One region of the Litchfieldia luteola genome, then DNA from elsewhere that is predicted to be linked to it. Evidence: riboswitches for the same ligand, from Rfam matches in the RefSeq annotation. Region 1 holds a riboswitch; the other holds the start of a gene.
What was found. A riboswitch is a leader RNA that binds a small molecule or an ion and turns the genes downstream of it on or off. The one in region 1 is predicted to bind cyclic di-GMP.
Positions count from the first base shown of each region.

Region 2: it holds a riboswitch for cyclic di-GMP, as region 1 does, so the genes downstream of both, J2Z26_RS03700 (hypothetical protein) here and J2Z26_RS15545 (DUF5667 domain-containing protein) in region 1, are expected to answer to the same signal.

Region 1 is NZ_JAGGKM010000005.1:198,492-206,422, forward strand. It holds gene J2Z26_RS15540 (transglycosylase domain-containing protein) at 1-1,195, shown strand, start outside; cyclic di-GMP riboswitch class I at 1,354-1,438, shown strand; gene J2Z26_RS15545 (DUF5667 domain-containing protein) at 1,599-2,921, shown strand; gene J2Z26_RS15550 (pullulanase X25 domain-containing protein) at 3,177-7,931, shown strand, end outside.
Region 2 is NZ_JAGGKM010000001.1:713,880-721,810, reverse strand. It holds gene J2Z26_RS03725 (DMT family transporter) at 1-279, shown strand, start outside; gene J2Z26_RS03720 (efflux RND transporter permease subunit) at 646-3,696, opposite strand; gene J2Z26_RS03715 (C40 family peptidase) at 3,909-4,679, opposite strand; gene J2Z26_RS03710 (hypothetical protein) at 4,763-5,137, opposite strand; gene J2Z26_RS03705 (DUF3817 domain-containing protein) at 5,261-5,554, opposite strand; gene J2Z26_RS03700 (hypothetical protein) at 5,677-5,994, opposite strand; cyclic di-GMP riboswitch class I at 6,025-6,106, opposite strand; gene J2Z26_RS03695 (GNAT family N-acetyltransferase) at 6,252-7,073, shown strand; partial or broken gene J2Z26_RS03690 (phosphotransferase-like protein) at 7,147-7,692, opposite strand; gene J2Z26_RS22370 (GyrI-like domain-containing protein) at 7,765-7,931, opposite strand, start outside.

The DNA.
Region 1 (7,931 bases):
GAGAGGGTACAGAATCTACACACAACTCGACCCGAATATTCAATCCTCCTTGGAGAAAGTGTATGAAAACAAAAAACATTTTCCTAAAGGGAAAAAGAATACACTAGTGCAAAGCGGTGCGGTTTTACTGGATCCATCTACGGGTGGCGTTCTTGGATTAGTCGGTGGACGAGGAGAGTATGTGTTTCGTGGATTTAACAGAGCAACTCATATAAAAGCACAGCCAGGATCTACAATGAAACCACTAGTAGTTTATACACCTGCTCTAGAAAATGGCTATACTGTTACATCGGTATTGAAAGATGAACCTATGACCTTTGGGGACTATTCACCTCAAAATTCTTCGCGGAAATATAGTGGAGAAGTACAAATGTATCAGGCGTTGGAAAAGTCATTGAACGTTCCAACCGTTTGGTTATTAGATCAAATCGGGTTGGAAAAGGGTGTAGATGCTTTACAGCGGTTTGGTATTGGGATAGAGGATGAAGATAGATACCTTGGATTAGCACTAGGTGGGATGCACAAGGGGCTCTCTCCTTTACAATTAGCTGAAGCTTATTCAACATTTTCTAATGAAGGAAAAAGATATGAAGGACACCTGATTACTCGAATCGTTGGACCTACGGGGAATGTCATTGCTGAACATAAACCTAAGTCGACCAAGGTAACCTCTAAAACAGTTTCTAATGAAATTACTTCGATGTTGTTAAATGTGGTAGAAACAGGAACTGGAACCGGAACACAAATCAAAGGAGTTACACTTGCGGGAAAAACAGGCTCTACACAGCTTCCATATAATGATATTAAAGGTACAAAAGATCAATGGTTTGTAGGCTATACACCAAATCTAGTTGGAGCCGTATGGCTTGGTTACGACAAGACCGACAGAGAACACTATCTTCCAAATAGCACCTCAGAGGGAGTCGTTCCGCTCTTTAAGGCAAGCATGGAACAATCACTGCAACATGTGGAACCTACTGAATTCTCGGTTCTATCAGTGAATGACCGACTAGCGGGAAAAGAACAAAAAACAGTAGATCGAAAAAAGGAAATAATAGAAACAGTAGATAAAATCGAAGAAACACTAAAAGAAGAAGCACCAAAATGGAAAGAGAAAATTGACTCAATCATTCTTGATATAGCTGAAAAAAGTGAAAACCTACTAGAAAAACTTAAAAACATACGGGACGAATAATTGTGTCTTAAGGGGCCTGACCCCCAGTGCGTTAAAGCTTTAACGCGACGGGGGTCAGGCCCCGTTTTTTAAATACTTTTAATATAAAAATTAGTAACATTTGCTTATATATATTCGACAATATTTTCAGTAAACTGTAATCAAAGTATTTCGTCCCATTCAAATAAAGGCAAAATCGTTGAAAAGCGATGACGCAAAGCCACAGGCCTAAAGTAGTTTTACCATGGCGGCTGGGTTGCTAAGAATGAGGAGTAACGTGTACATCTGTTATTTCTTACTATTCTTGCAATCTATTAATTATTTTTTAATAGAATGTAAGAATTTTTTAAATTTAGCGACATAAACGAAAAACTGGGCTCGAATACCTTTAGTACAATTTATTACAAAATAGGAGGAATTCTACATGTTTTTCGACAAGAAGATTAGAAATGTATTGGCAACGAGTGCGATTGCTACAGCTTTAACATTCTCATTGGGGACAAGCAGTGCATTCGCAAGTGAAACAACTACAACGCCTGAAACGACAGAAGAACAAGCAGTGACTACTGAGACAACTGAGACAACAACGACTCAGATTTCTGAAACAACTGAAACTGAAGCATCTGCTCCAGAAGAAAATGAACCATCTGTAGAAGAAGTAAATTTATTACCAGGAGATTTTTTTTACTTTATTAAAACATTTACTGAAAAGCTTAAGCTAGCTTTTACATTTGATGATGCTGAAAAAGCAAAAGCAATAACAGAAATTATGGAAGAACGAATTAAAGAAGCAGAAGCTCTTTTAGCTGCTGGTGATGAGGAACTTGCAGAAGAAACCATTCAAAAGGCAATTGAGCAAATGGAGGTAGTGTTGGAATTAACACCAGATGCTGTGCCAACAGGGGAAACTACTGATGAAACATCTTCGGAAGATGCAGATACTGCAGATGATTCAGAGACAACAGAGGAAACAACTGTCGAAGAAGAGAATGCTGAAGTAACTGGTGAGGAAACAACGGAGGAAACTGTGGCTACTGAAGATAGCGCCGAAGCTTCAGTTGATCCATTAGCAGAATTAAGAGAGAAACTCTCACAAAATATTATTGCATTAACGGCTGCAATGGAAAAAATCCAAAATCCTCAAGCAAAAGCTGCACTTGCTAAAAATATAAAAAAGGCTGAGAAAAAGCTAGAGAAAAAGATTGCTAAATATCTTGAAGAGGAAGAAGAGTACCTGGAAGAATTAATAGATATAGAAGAAGAGTTAGCTGAGGGTGACTTAACTGAAGAAGAGGCTGAAGAGGAAAAAGCTGAATTATTAGAAGAGTATAGTGAAGAGCAAGAAGAAACGATTGCTGAGGCAACGAAGGAAGTAACAAAAGCGATTGAAAAAGCAGAAAAGAAAACAGAAAAGGCTCTCATAAAAGAAGCTAAGAAGACAGAAAAGGCAGACACTAAATCTAATAAAAAGTCGGAAAAAGATGAAGATGACCTAGAAAAGGATAATGAAAAGGCAGAAAAAGCACGTGAGAAGGCTCAAAAAGAAGCTGAAAAAGAACGTAAAAAAGAAGAAGAAGCACGTGAGAAAGCTGAAGAAGAAGCTAAAAAGGCACGTGAAAAGGCAGAAGAAGAGCGTGAAAAAGCTAAAGAGAAGGCTGAGAAAGCACGTGGAAATGCAGATAAAGGCAAGAAAAATAAAGGCAATGATGACGACGATGAAGACAACGACGAAGATGATGACAGATAATACAACTAAGAGTGCTAGGCAATTATGTCTAGCACTTTTTAAAAAGCTAAAATTCTACAAAGTTTAACATAATCTCTTAAAACCGAACAAAATTAAAGCGCCAGTAACAGTTTTTCTGTCGGACAAAATATGTTGAGTAATAAGCCTACTCTATGCGAGAATTTAGTTATATGGAAGCGATTGCACAAAAGGATTCCCCGCCTGGTTTGTGCAATCGGTTTCACGCAAATCATACTTAACAAGGAGGTAGGAAAAGTGAAAAGGAAAAACATGAAAGTACTTTCTTTACTTATGATTTTTTCATTAGTTATCCAGCTGTTTTCTGGTGCTTTTTACTTTGAAAAAATAAGTGCCGAAACACTAGAAGAGCGAACTGTCACTTTAGTAGGGAATCTTCAATCAGAACTAGTAAATGGTGATGATACTATAGATTGGGATCCTACGTTGGAAGCAACTAGAATGACCCATACGGGTAATGATTTTTACACATTCACAGGAACTCTTCCGGCGGGTACCTATGAATACAAGGTTGCCATTAATGGGAGCTGGGATGAAAGTTACGGAGACAATGGTAATAATATATCTATTAATCTAGCAGAAGAATCGGAAGTTACTTTTTACTATAATGATAAAACACATGCTGTAACTGACTCAGTTAAATATGAGGCAATTGCTGCAGATAAACAGCCAAGAGTTGTAGGAAGCTTACAAGATGAAGTAGGAGCAGGTTCTGAATGGAGTCCAGCTGAATCAAACTTATTTTTACTAGATGATAATTTTGATAACGTTTACATATTATCTGTAAATGTGCCAGCAGGGTCTTATGATTTTAAGGTTGTTCTGGGCTCTACTTGGGATGATGCGGCGTATCCAGGTCAAAATGCAAAATTAAGTTTTTCAAATGATGCACTTGTTACCTTTTCATTTAACAATGATACAAAAGAAGTGACATCCACAGCAGTAGAAGAAAGTGAAACTCCACCCCCTGGAGAAGAAATACCAGGGAGAAATGTTGTTTTAGTTGGTAGTCTACAAGATGAGCTTGGTCACAGTGTAGACTGGGATCCAGCTGCTTCTACAACAAAAATGAAACATGTCGGAAATGATCTTTATACTTTTACTGGCACATTACCGGCAGGTCAATATGCATATAAAATTGCAATTGGTGGTAGTTGGGATGAAAACTATGGTGCAGGAGGAAGAAGTGGCGGGGATATATCTCTAAATCTGGAACAAAGCACAGAGGTTACTTTCTACTATCATGATCAAACTCATGCCATTGCGAATTCAACTTTTTATACCCCCATTCCAAGAGATAAAACCCCGCGCATTGTAGGGGATATTCAACCAGATATTAATGCCGGAGATGACTGGAGTCCTGCCACCTCTACTGCATTTATGACAGACTATGATTTTAATAACACCTACGAATATAGAACTGTAGTGCCAAAAGGGAATCATGAATTTAAGGTTGTATTAGGAAATGACTGGGGAGAACAATATCCAGGGGAAAACTTTAAGTTAAATGTAGTGGAGGCAACAGAGGTCACCTTTACTTTTAATAATCTTACAAAAGAAGTGTTAACAGATTACAAACCAAGTGGTTCTGACGGAACAGTTGACCAAGGAATGTTATATCACAATACGTGGAATAATGCATACCGTCAACCATTTGGTGCAATTTCAGCCGGTGAAACGGTAACTTTACGATTGGCTGCGAAAAAGGATGATTTAACAAGAGCTACTCTGTATGTTAGAAACTATTTAACAGGCAACACCAAAATGGTGAATATGGAGTACGTGGGCTGGACAGATGTTCAAAGCCAAGGGAATTTAGAATTTTGGGAAGCAACCTTTACACCTGAAGATAAAGGTGTTCATGGTTATAAGTTTATCGCGGGAGATGGCATGGCAATAGCTGAATATGGTGAAGATACGCTTGAAGGTGAAGTTGGTAGTGCGGCTAATAGTAACGCTGGATTGTTCCAACTAACGGTCTATGACCCTAGCTATCAAACACCAGATTGGATGAAGGAAGCGGTTGTCTATCAAATCTTCCCGGATCGCTTTTTCAATGGAAATCCAAAAAATGATACAGCAAAAGAAAATGCACGTGGTGAAGAGCCAATTGAGCGACCAGATAGTTGGGATACCCTACCTGATAATCCTCGTATTGGTGAAAAGGACCCAGGCAACTATACTGGAGATGGCATCTGGAGTAATGATTTCTTCGGAGGAGACATTGCCGGAATCCATCAAAAATTAGATTATATACAATCACTTGGTGTAAATACTCTTTATTTAAATCCAGTTGCTAAAGCTGCATCAAATCATAAGTATGATGCGACCGATTTTAAAGAGGTTGATCCGATGTTCGGTTCACCCGAGGAGTTTAAGGCGTTTACAGATGAATTAGCAAGACGTGATATGCATTTAATTTTAGACGGGGTATTTAATCACGTTGCCGATGATTCAATTTACTTTGACCGTTATGGAAAATATGAAACGGTTGGAGCCTATGAATATTGGGCAAAAATTTATGATTTAATGAATGAAAAAGGATTGACGCAAAAGAAAGCCGAGCAGGAAGCCCATGTTTATTTTAAAAAGGATAAACAAAAATTCAGTCGTTATGGCTTCCATAACTGGTTTAATATCGAAAATGAAATCATTGATGAAGGTAAGCCAACTGAGCGTTATAAATACCAAGCTTGGTGGGGCTTTGATAGTTTGCCAGAAATTAAATCGATTCCAGGTGAAGCAGTAAACTATGATAGTGAGCTAAATAACAAGCAGTTCGCAAATTATATTTTTTATGAAAGAGATTCTGTTGCAAAAAGTTGGTTAACTAACGGTGGATCTGGTTGGCGTTTAGACGTAGCCAATGAGGTTGACATGGAGTTTTGGAGAGAGTTCCGTAAAGAGTTGAAAAACGGTAATTACAAGCGCGGAGCAACACTTAAGGATGGCGAACAGCCATTAATCCTTGGGGAAATCTGGGATGATGCTTCTAAATATTTCCTTGGAGATCAATATGATTCGGTCATGAACTATCGTTTTGAGCGTGCGATTTTAGGTTACTTAGAAAATGGAAATGCCGGGCAAGCTGAGAAACAGTTGAAGGCAGTTCAAGAGGATTACCCAGAGGAAGCATTTTACGCGTTAATGAATTTATTAGGTTCACATGACACGCCAAGAGCGGTGTATTTACTAGGCGGTGGAACTGATTCATTTGAGCGTGCGGAGTTTGACTCGAATTATAATCATGAGCTTGGTGTGCAGCGCCTTAAGTTAGCGTCGATTATCCAAATGGGCTATGCCGGTGCACCAACCATTTACTATGGTGATGAAGCAGGTGTAACAGGCTCGAAGGATCCAGATGATAGACGTACGTATCCATGGGGCAAAGAGGATCAGGATCTAATCTCTCATTATAAAAAAATTGGAGCAGTCCGTGAAGACAATGCGAGTCTCTTTGCATATGGTGAACTTCACCATGCATATGCGAAGGATGATGTGTTAGTGTATGTTCGAACAAATGATGAAAAGGCAGCGATTGTTGCGATAAATAGAGGTAGTGAGGACAGAACGATTGAGCTACAAGTAAAGGATTTAATTGCAAATGGTGTAAACTTTATTGATCAATTGGATTCAAAATATGAGGCTGTTACTCGAGATGGAGTGATTGAACTTAAAATACCTAAGATGTCTGGAAGAATGCTCGTTTCAGAAAATCTTCCAACGAAGGTTGAGCCAGTAACATCTTTATCTGCAACGGAGGGTTCAAAAACAGCTCAGTTAAACTGGAATGGCAATGGTGTTGAATACGTCGTATATCAAACAACAGTTGAGGGAGCACTTTATCGAAAAATCGGTAAAACGTCTGATGAAACTTTTACAGTTGAAAACCTTCAAAATGGACGTCAATATTTCTTCGCAGTGGTTTCCGTTGATGAAAATGGAAATGAGTCTGAAAAGGTAGCTACAAGTGCTGTTATCCCTCATTATGATCTAACAGCAGAATGGGTAGGGAATTTAACGACATTAGAAAATAGTACGCTAGATTTATCAGCTGCACAGGTAATTAGCGCAGAATTATATGTTGAAGGTGCAACCGAAACTGAGCAAGCGGAAGGTGTTATAGCCAGATTAGAAATGAAAAAGGACAGTGAAACTCAGTGGGAAATCCTGAAGGCAGGATATGCAGGGCAGGCCGGAAATAATAATGTATTCTCAGGTAGCTTCCTACCTTTAGAAGTTGGCACCTATGAGTACAGAATCGGTGTTTCCTCAGACTTGGGGCGTGAATGGAAATATACAGAAACCACTAATACGGTCACTTTCGTACAAGATGAAGCGGACCAAACGGCACCAGCTACAGCTGTCGAGCTTGCACAGCCGATGCAAGAATCTGGTCAGGTTAACTTAAGTTGGACAGTAGTAGACTCAGAGGATCCATACCTATACACGATTTTACGTGATGGTATTGTAATCGATCAGGTGGTTGATGGCTCGTTAACATCTTACCGTGACTACCAGGTTGAAAACGGAAAAACGTACCAATATCAAGTTCGCGTTTATGATAAAGTAGGTAATTTTGTAGATTCAAACATAGTTACCGTTACTCCTGATATTGTTATGGTTCAGGTAACCTTTAAAGTAAATGCACCAGATTATACACCGCTAACGACAAGTGTTAACATGCCAAACAGTATAAATGGCTGGAATGCCGGGGCGTGGTCAATGACACGTAACGGAGCTGTTACACCTGATTGGGAGTATACAGTCGAAGTTCAAGAAGGAACTGAAATTACCTATAAGTATGTAAAGGGTAATTCATGGGATCAAGAAGGCCTTGCGGACCACACACCGAATAATCGTACAGATGATGATATCAGTTACTATGGTTATGGTGCGATTGGAACCGATATGAAAGTTGTCGTACAGAATCAGGGCAATAATAAAATGGTAGTTCAAGATTACATTGTACGTTGGATTGATATGCCTGTT
Region 2 (7,931 bases), on a different contig from region 1:
ATCGCACATATGAGTGTATTTGTAACAGTTGTTTCCTTTATCATGTATTATCAAGGAATTAAAGAAGTTGGTGCAGCAAAGGCTTCTATTTTTATCAATGTAATGCCTGTATCTGCAGTTATTATGGCAACGGTATTTTTAGGGGAATCCTTCACCTTTGCTCATGGGATTGGTGCAGTATGTGTGCTTACCGGGGTGTATGTAGGAACGAATACGAAGAAATGGACACTATTTAAGAGGCAAAATAAATTGCGAGTTCAAACGAAGGATAGTGCATAAACGAATATAATATTCCAAAGCGCTAAGAACTTTATTCTTAGCGCTAATTTATTGTTTATTAATTTAGCTTTTCTTTTTGCTTTGAATTTTTGTAGTACTCGAAAACACTGCTGCCATCTTTACTGATTAAGGTGGTATTTATTTTTTCTTTCTTTAACGATTGTCTCAAGAGCATTTAACCCCTTGCTTTTAGCGGTCATTTCGTTTCCTTTCTTTCCGATTGAAATAACGGTGCAAAATACAGTTGGAGCCAGTGTTTTAGTTGTTTCTATCTTTATGTTATCAATGGAAGATAAGTCGAATCGTAAAGATAATAAACAACCCTCCTCTCAAAATTGAAAGGAGGGTAAACATTCTTTGATACGTCTAACTTGCTTGTTCAGCTACCTCTTCAGTTGAAACCTTTTCTTTTTTACGACGACCTTTACCGATTTTCCCTAAAGAATCGAATAGACGATAAGATGCTGGGATTAGCACTAGTGTTATCAAGGTTGCAAACAGTAACCCAGAAATGATAACAGTTGCCATTGGTGCTTGATAGTTACCAGAAGTTCCTGAAGCTAGTGCTAAAGGTAACATTCCACCAACCGTTGTTAATGTTGTCATTAATATTGGACGAATACGATTTTCACCTGCTTCAACAAGCGCATCTGATACTGAATATCCTTCACGTCTAAGTTGATTTGTTCGGTCTATCAGTAGGATAGCATTGTTTAATACAATACCAATTAACATAATTACACCCATTCCTGACATAATACTTAACTCACGACCTGTGATAACTAACCCCAAAATGACACCGACAATTGTCATTGGAATAACAGACATAACAACAATTGGATGGATTAAGTGATTAAACTGAACAGCCATAACAAAGTATACTAAGAAAATCGCAAGGCCTAAAACTAATAACATCTCTTTCATTAATTCTTGCTGCGCCTCTAGGTCACCAGCAACTGATACTGTGTACCCCGACGGAGCATTGAAGTCTTCAATCAGTTTAGAAACCTCGCGATTGATTGCTCCTAGGTCTTTCCCTTCAATATCAGCTGAAATGGAAATAAATCGCTCTCCATCATTGTGTGTAATCTGATTCGGCGTATTTACACTTTTTAACTCAATGAATGTTGCTAATGACTTTTCACCACTAGGTGTTGGAACTTTTAAGTCTAATAGTTCTGTTTGCTTCTCAACTTTCTCATCCCATTTAACCATCATTGGTACATTTTCTTCATTAATCGTCATTTCACCTAAAGGCATTTGTAGAAAGCTTTGCTCAATAAATTGTTTAATTTGTGGCTGAGTTAGACCCGCTTTTTCAATTTCACTTGTTTTTAATTCAATCACTTGTTCAACTGACGTACGTTCGATTGAATTATTAACCGCTACGATTCCCTCAATATCACTTAATTCACTTATAAAATCATCAGCGATCGCTTGAAGTTCTTCAAAGCTATCACCAGAGATATTCACTTGAACTGGAGAACCTCCTCCAGCTGACATTGCAGCCTGTGCGTCTTTAAGTGGAAAATTCTCTTTTAACTCACGTAAAGAACGCATAATTTCCTCGTTCACTTCTTTTTGCTCTCGGGTAATCTCTTCGCCCTTCGTCATATTAATGATAGTGTAAAGCATTGTTCCCATATCCATAACATAGTTTGTTTCTACATCCTGAACCTGAGATAGCGTTTCATTCATCTCGGAGATTAATTCTTCTTTTTCTTCAGTTGATAATCCTGTTTCCACAGTAACCATAACCTCTGCATAGCGATTTAACATATCTGGCATTATCGTCATTGGAATTTTCGTAACGAGTGCAAGTGATCCAGCAAACATTAAGAAAAATAATCCAATAACTGCAAAGCTATAACGCTTTTTCTTAACAGCCCAAGAAACAATGCGACTATATGAACGTAACAATGGACCTGTTTTCTTTTCCTTCTTTTTCTTTCCAAGCTTTAAAAAGTTTTCTGACAAGGATGGGATTAGCGTAAATGATACAACTACTGAGCTAATTAATGTAATTGCTACTACAGCCGATAGCATAATCATGAAGGTTCCCATTTCTCCACCTAATAATCCTATTGGAAGAAAAACAACAATCGTAGTTAGCATAGAGGCAATAACTGCAGTTGCTACCTCTTTTGTCCCTTCAATCACTGCTGCAAATTTATCTAACCCTTGTTCTTTTTTACGATAGATCGACTCTAAAATTACAATGGCAGAGTCAACCATCATTCCTATACCTAACCCAAGTCCAATAAGGGTTAAAAGGTTAAAGCTGTAGTCGAAGATCCACATCGCAGAGAAAGTTAGTAAAACAGATGTTGGAATTGTCAGTCCTACTATAAATGTTGCTCTAATGTTTCGAAGGAATAACAATAAAATCACAACCGCAATAATACCACCAATAAGAATATTGCTTGTTACTCCATCAATAGATTCCTTGACATAATCTGCTTGTGCAACCATTTCTGTTAATTCAAAGCCAGTAATAACATCTTCATCTCTAATTTGTTGGATTTCAGCCCGAATCGCTTCTGCCATTTCAATTTGGGTATACTCAGAGCTACGCCCCACTTGGATAAAGATAAAATCCTTTGATCCATTTTTCCAAACAGAAGACGAGTTTTCTAAAGGAACAAGTGACACTTCCGCGACTTCCTCTAAGTTAATAAAACCTGTTTGTGTTGGGATTTTAATGTTTTTTACATCCTCGATAGTTTCTAGTTTCGTATTCCAGCGTAACGAAGGCGAGTCTTTATCTCCACTCAATTCACCTAAAGTTGCTTCACTGTTACCTTGTTGTATAGCACCGATTACATAGGTAATATCTAGACCTTTTTCAAGCATTTTCTCACGGCTAAATTCAATTGAAACTTCATTTTCAACTAAACCTGAAAGCAACACATCACGTACTTCCGGTAATGCTTCAAGCCTTGGTTCGATCACATCTTTCGCAAAAGCTGTCATCTCTTCCATACTGCCACCGGAGACATCCATAAAAAATTCGTAACTTTGACTTGTTCCAATTTGACCAGCAAATACATCTTTAACACTTGGTATACTTGCTGTTGTTGAATTAACAATAGATTCTACTTCTTTAAAAAGCTCTTCTCCACGCCCACGTTCAAACATGACTTGAATCGAGGTTCTGCCAATATTTGTTGTAGAGCTGACACCTTCAACCCCCTCAATTGACTGTATCTGACTTTCTAAAGGTGTAGTTATCGTTCGCTCTACCTCTATAGCAGCCATTTCACCTGCCCCGATTTCAACAAAAGCACCATCAAATTGTACCGATGGCAAAAGCTCTTTATCTAGTTTCAAAATTGAGTAGTATCCAAGAATAAGAACAAATACAACCATCAAGCCTACTAAAATTTTTCTCTTAACAATAAAGTTAAGCCAGTTCATAGTTTCCTCCTCTTGATAGTTTCTAAGACCTAAGTCTTATACACTACCAATATGTAATAAATTAACTTCCAAAGACCATTATAAACATTTTTTAGGAAAATACACCTATAAATTAGCATTTTATCCAATATTTACAAAGTGTTTACATTTTGAATTTACCGATAATTCGCAAACCACAAAAAAGACACCCTATTGGATGTCTAATACTTACCTTATGCATCAATATAGAAAACAAAGTCCGGATGTATATACATTACCTCAAAATCAGGATTATCTTTTAAATTAGTATATAAATCTTCTGGAGCAAACCATAAATGGTCATTCGGAAACTCATAATCTGCTCCATAATAATAACTTAACCAGATTAATTTCGAGCAGTAGATATAGTTCCATTCATCTTCTAAAGGTGTATTGAGAGTAAATAGAAAGATAGGCTTTGCAATCCCTTTTTCCTTGTTCTCATTAAAGGTTTCCAAGTAGTTTAATGCATACTTAGCTGCCTTTTCACCCATCTCTTTATTCTTCGGCCGGAAGTGTGCAAACAATTTATGATTATTAAAAAAGTTTTCTACAGGTACCTTTCGAATAATCGGGTTTGTAACCACGCCTTCTACGATACTACTCTCATCTACAACCATAGCAGAATGCCCCATATACCCATAAGGAAGACCATTTAAGTTATCACAGGCAACAAGAATATCGCCCGCTCGGAAATAGGTTTCACGTTCCGAAAAACGTAGATCTCCAATATCGTATGTTTCATAGATTCTCTTAATGTAACCATCAATCATCACATCTGCTTGAATAAGTAACTTATGATTAAAGTTATTTCTCGAGTTGATGATAATGGAATCAATAAACGACATATGTCCCATATGCTGATTGTCTAAAAAGATGGAGATATTCATCAGGTTAACCTGGTCATCTTTCTTATCTATCTTAATTTTCCGCTCATCCCTATACACATTAAAATACTGCTGCATTCTTTCCCCTCCCACAAAAGCTAAACTAGGATATCTAAACTGTGAGGGCGTGATTTATTTTTAACCGATTAAAATTGGACCGACTATTTGCCCAAACTAAAATCGAAATCAAAATCAGGATCAAAATTAAAGTATGCTTGAGTTGTAGGGTTTACTTGAAAATCACTCAATAACTTTGGATTAATCTGAGTTTGTGGATTGACCTCTAGGCTTGGGTTTACTTGTGTCCATGGGTTTACCTGTACATTTGGATTAACTTGCATACTTGGATTTACTTGTGTATACGGACTTACATTCACATAAGGGTTAATTTGTGTCGTTGGATTCATTTGCAATAATGGCTGTAACATTGAATCATATTGCATGATTTCATTATAGTTCTTGTAATATTTTGTGTAAGCTTCCTGCATTTGAGCTAAACAATTCTGCCTTTTTTTCATAAGTTGTTCATAATTCATAGTCAAATACCTCCTTTTATTATTCAGTTCATGCTATGAAAAAATAGATTAATAGGTAACACGTCCTGACAAGAATGGGCTTTATAAAAATAGAAAAACCTAGGTACACGTATCCTAGGTATGTTAAAAGTTATGTTTTTTTAGTTGTAAATCAAGAACAATGTTTCCAAATGGAATGAAGGCTACGATAAATGCACTAATAGCCCATTTTAATGACCAACGGATTTTATAGGTTGTATAGGCTATAACAATTACATATAGAGTAAATAGCCCACCGTGAATTGCGCCAACAACGCTGACGACTTGAGGCATGTCTAAAAAATACTTTAGTGGCATTGCAATAAATACAAGAAACAGAAGAGAACCACCTTCAAGAAATCCCATCGTTCTAAAGCGGCCTAGCGGTGTATGTAACATTTTTAAAAGATCCTCCTAGAATAATTCTATCCTCTAACTATATACTATTTTAATCTTTACCTCTATAACTATATTATTGAAAAAATCTCCAATAAAAAAGACCAACCTGTGAAGTTGATCATTTAACACTCTATATTTTGTTTAAGTAATTGATTTAATCTCTCTTCTGCTCTGTCTTTGTCCATATCTAATCCCATTAAAAAGTGTAACAATGGATCCTTTTTTGCAAATTGTCTCATAGAATAATACGCTTTTGGCTTACTATATTTAAATACGGTCATCACTTCAATGGTTGGCAATTGCCCCTCATCTACTTTTGTTCGTAAAAATTGTTTAATAAAATATGCGAAATCGTACGTTGAACTTGGGCGGTCCGGCATTCTATCTAATAACTGATAGAAATGTTGGATGGTTTCAATTAACTCGATATTCCTTTCCATAAGTCCCCCTACTTTGTATCCATGAACGAAATTGGCAGAAGGCAATCCTAGTTGTCCAACTTTAGACCCGTGACTTTGCCCTCATCTTTCAATAAGTTTGCCCTAGATTACTAAAATAGTACCATTTCCTTATCTTTCAATCAATCTATTTTAGGTAAAAAGTATAGTTTATTCTGAAAAATAGAACTGTATTTCTTATCCATTTCCATTTATTATAATAAAGGAATCTAATTTAATTTAAATGGGGGAATAACTTCATGCTAAAAGCTCAACAATTACACGATATTGAATCCCTTCAAAAGGTTTGCGAATCGCATGACAATCTTAAACTAAAATTAAATTGGGATATGCTACGTTCCAGAGGTAGTCAAGAGCCAGAAGACTTTTTCATGTATGAATCCTCTTTACTGGTAGGTTTCATTGGAATCTATGGATTCGGTGATAAGGTTGAGCTATGTGGAATGGTTCACCCCAATTTTAGAAACAACGGTATCTTTACTAAACTCTTTCAACAAGCCATTGAAGCTTGTAAAAATCAAGGTTTTGAGAGAATCCTACTGAATGCTCCAGCTGATTCAGTTTCAGCAAGCGAGTTTCTAAAGAAATTACCCTGTATTTATTCTATTTCTGAATATCAAATGAAATACAATCACACTCCATTAGAATGCAACAATGACATTGTTTTGAGGCAAGCTTCTTCTTTACAAGACAAAGTAGCTGCGATTGAGTTAGATATGAAGTGTTTTGATATGACTGAAGAAGCAGCAAAATCTTTTAATGAAAGAGTACTAGAAGAAGGTACATATTATATTATTGAAGTGGAAGGGAAAACGGTTGGTAAAATCCGCGTTTACCGTGAACACGGGGAAAGTTGGATTTATAGTTTCGCTGTTTATCCTGAATACCAAGGAAAAGGGATTGGACGTAAAGCATTGACCAACGTTGTATTAGATGAAGCAAAACATGTACAAGATATTTATTTAGAGGTTGAAATAAAAAACGAACATGCACTTGGGTTATATAAATCCTGTGGGTTTGAACAATTCCACACTCAGGATTATTATGTGTATAAAGGGTAAAAAACACCTGAACACGCTGACTTGTTCGTTGTCAGCGCGTTTGATTTCCCCTAAAATACTCTTTTATTACCTTTTACACCTTACAAAATGTCTTCCATCCATCTGAAAACAGTTCTTGATTCACAGCCTCAACGATACGAACCGCACATACCTCTAATTTTTCATTAAAAGTATTTACTTCAACATCATACATTTCTCCGTTCTGGTGTACAAAGTTCAACTGAATTTTCGCTTGTCCTACCGTTCGATCGCCACGTTCACGTTCACGACGCTCTAATTCTTCTAACGGGCATTGAACCCCAACAAACAGTACTGGATAATCTTGAAGGGTTTCAGTCGCACTTTTCAAGCTTACGTTGTCATGTAAAACATCATCTATTATTAGATTTACACCTTTATCTGAAAACATCTTAATCGTTTGATGATAAAAAACCTCAGTCGCAATGGGAATCAAACGTTCATTCTGTCGATCCTCCATTTTCTCGATGATATAATCAAAATCATCCAATGAGAAATGAAAGTAATTCGGTAAAAGCTTAATCAGTTCTTTACTTAAGCTCGTTTTACCAGAACTTGATACACCATTTAAATAGATAATCTTCCCTTTGTTCATCTTTTGTGTAGTCCCCTTATGTTTTTTGAATGATTATATCGTTTTTTTAAGTAGAACACTAGTTTTTAAAAAAACATATCAGTCCTCTACCTCAACCCTAACAATCGTCTGTAGCTTGGAGGGCTCATTACAAAAAGGCTGATTAATATAAATCTCTCGATGAGATCGATTCTTTACGACTAACCCATTCTCCTTACAAAAATTCAATACATCTTCAAGCGTTTCATATACATTGTTATATGAAC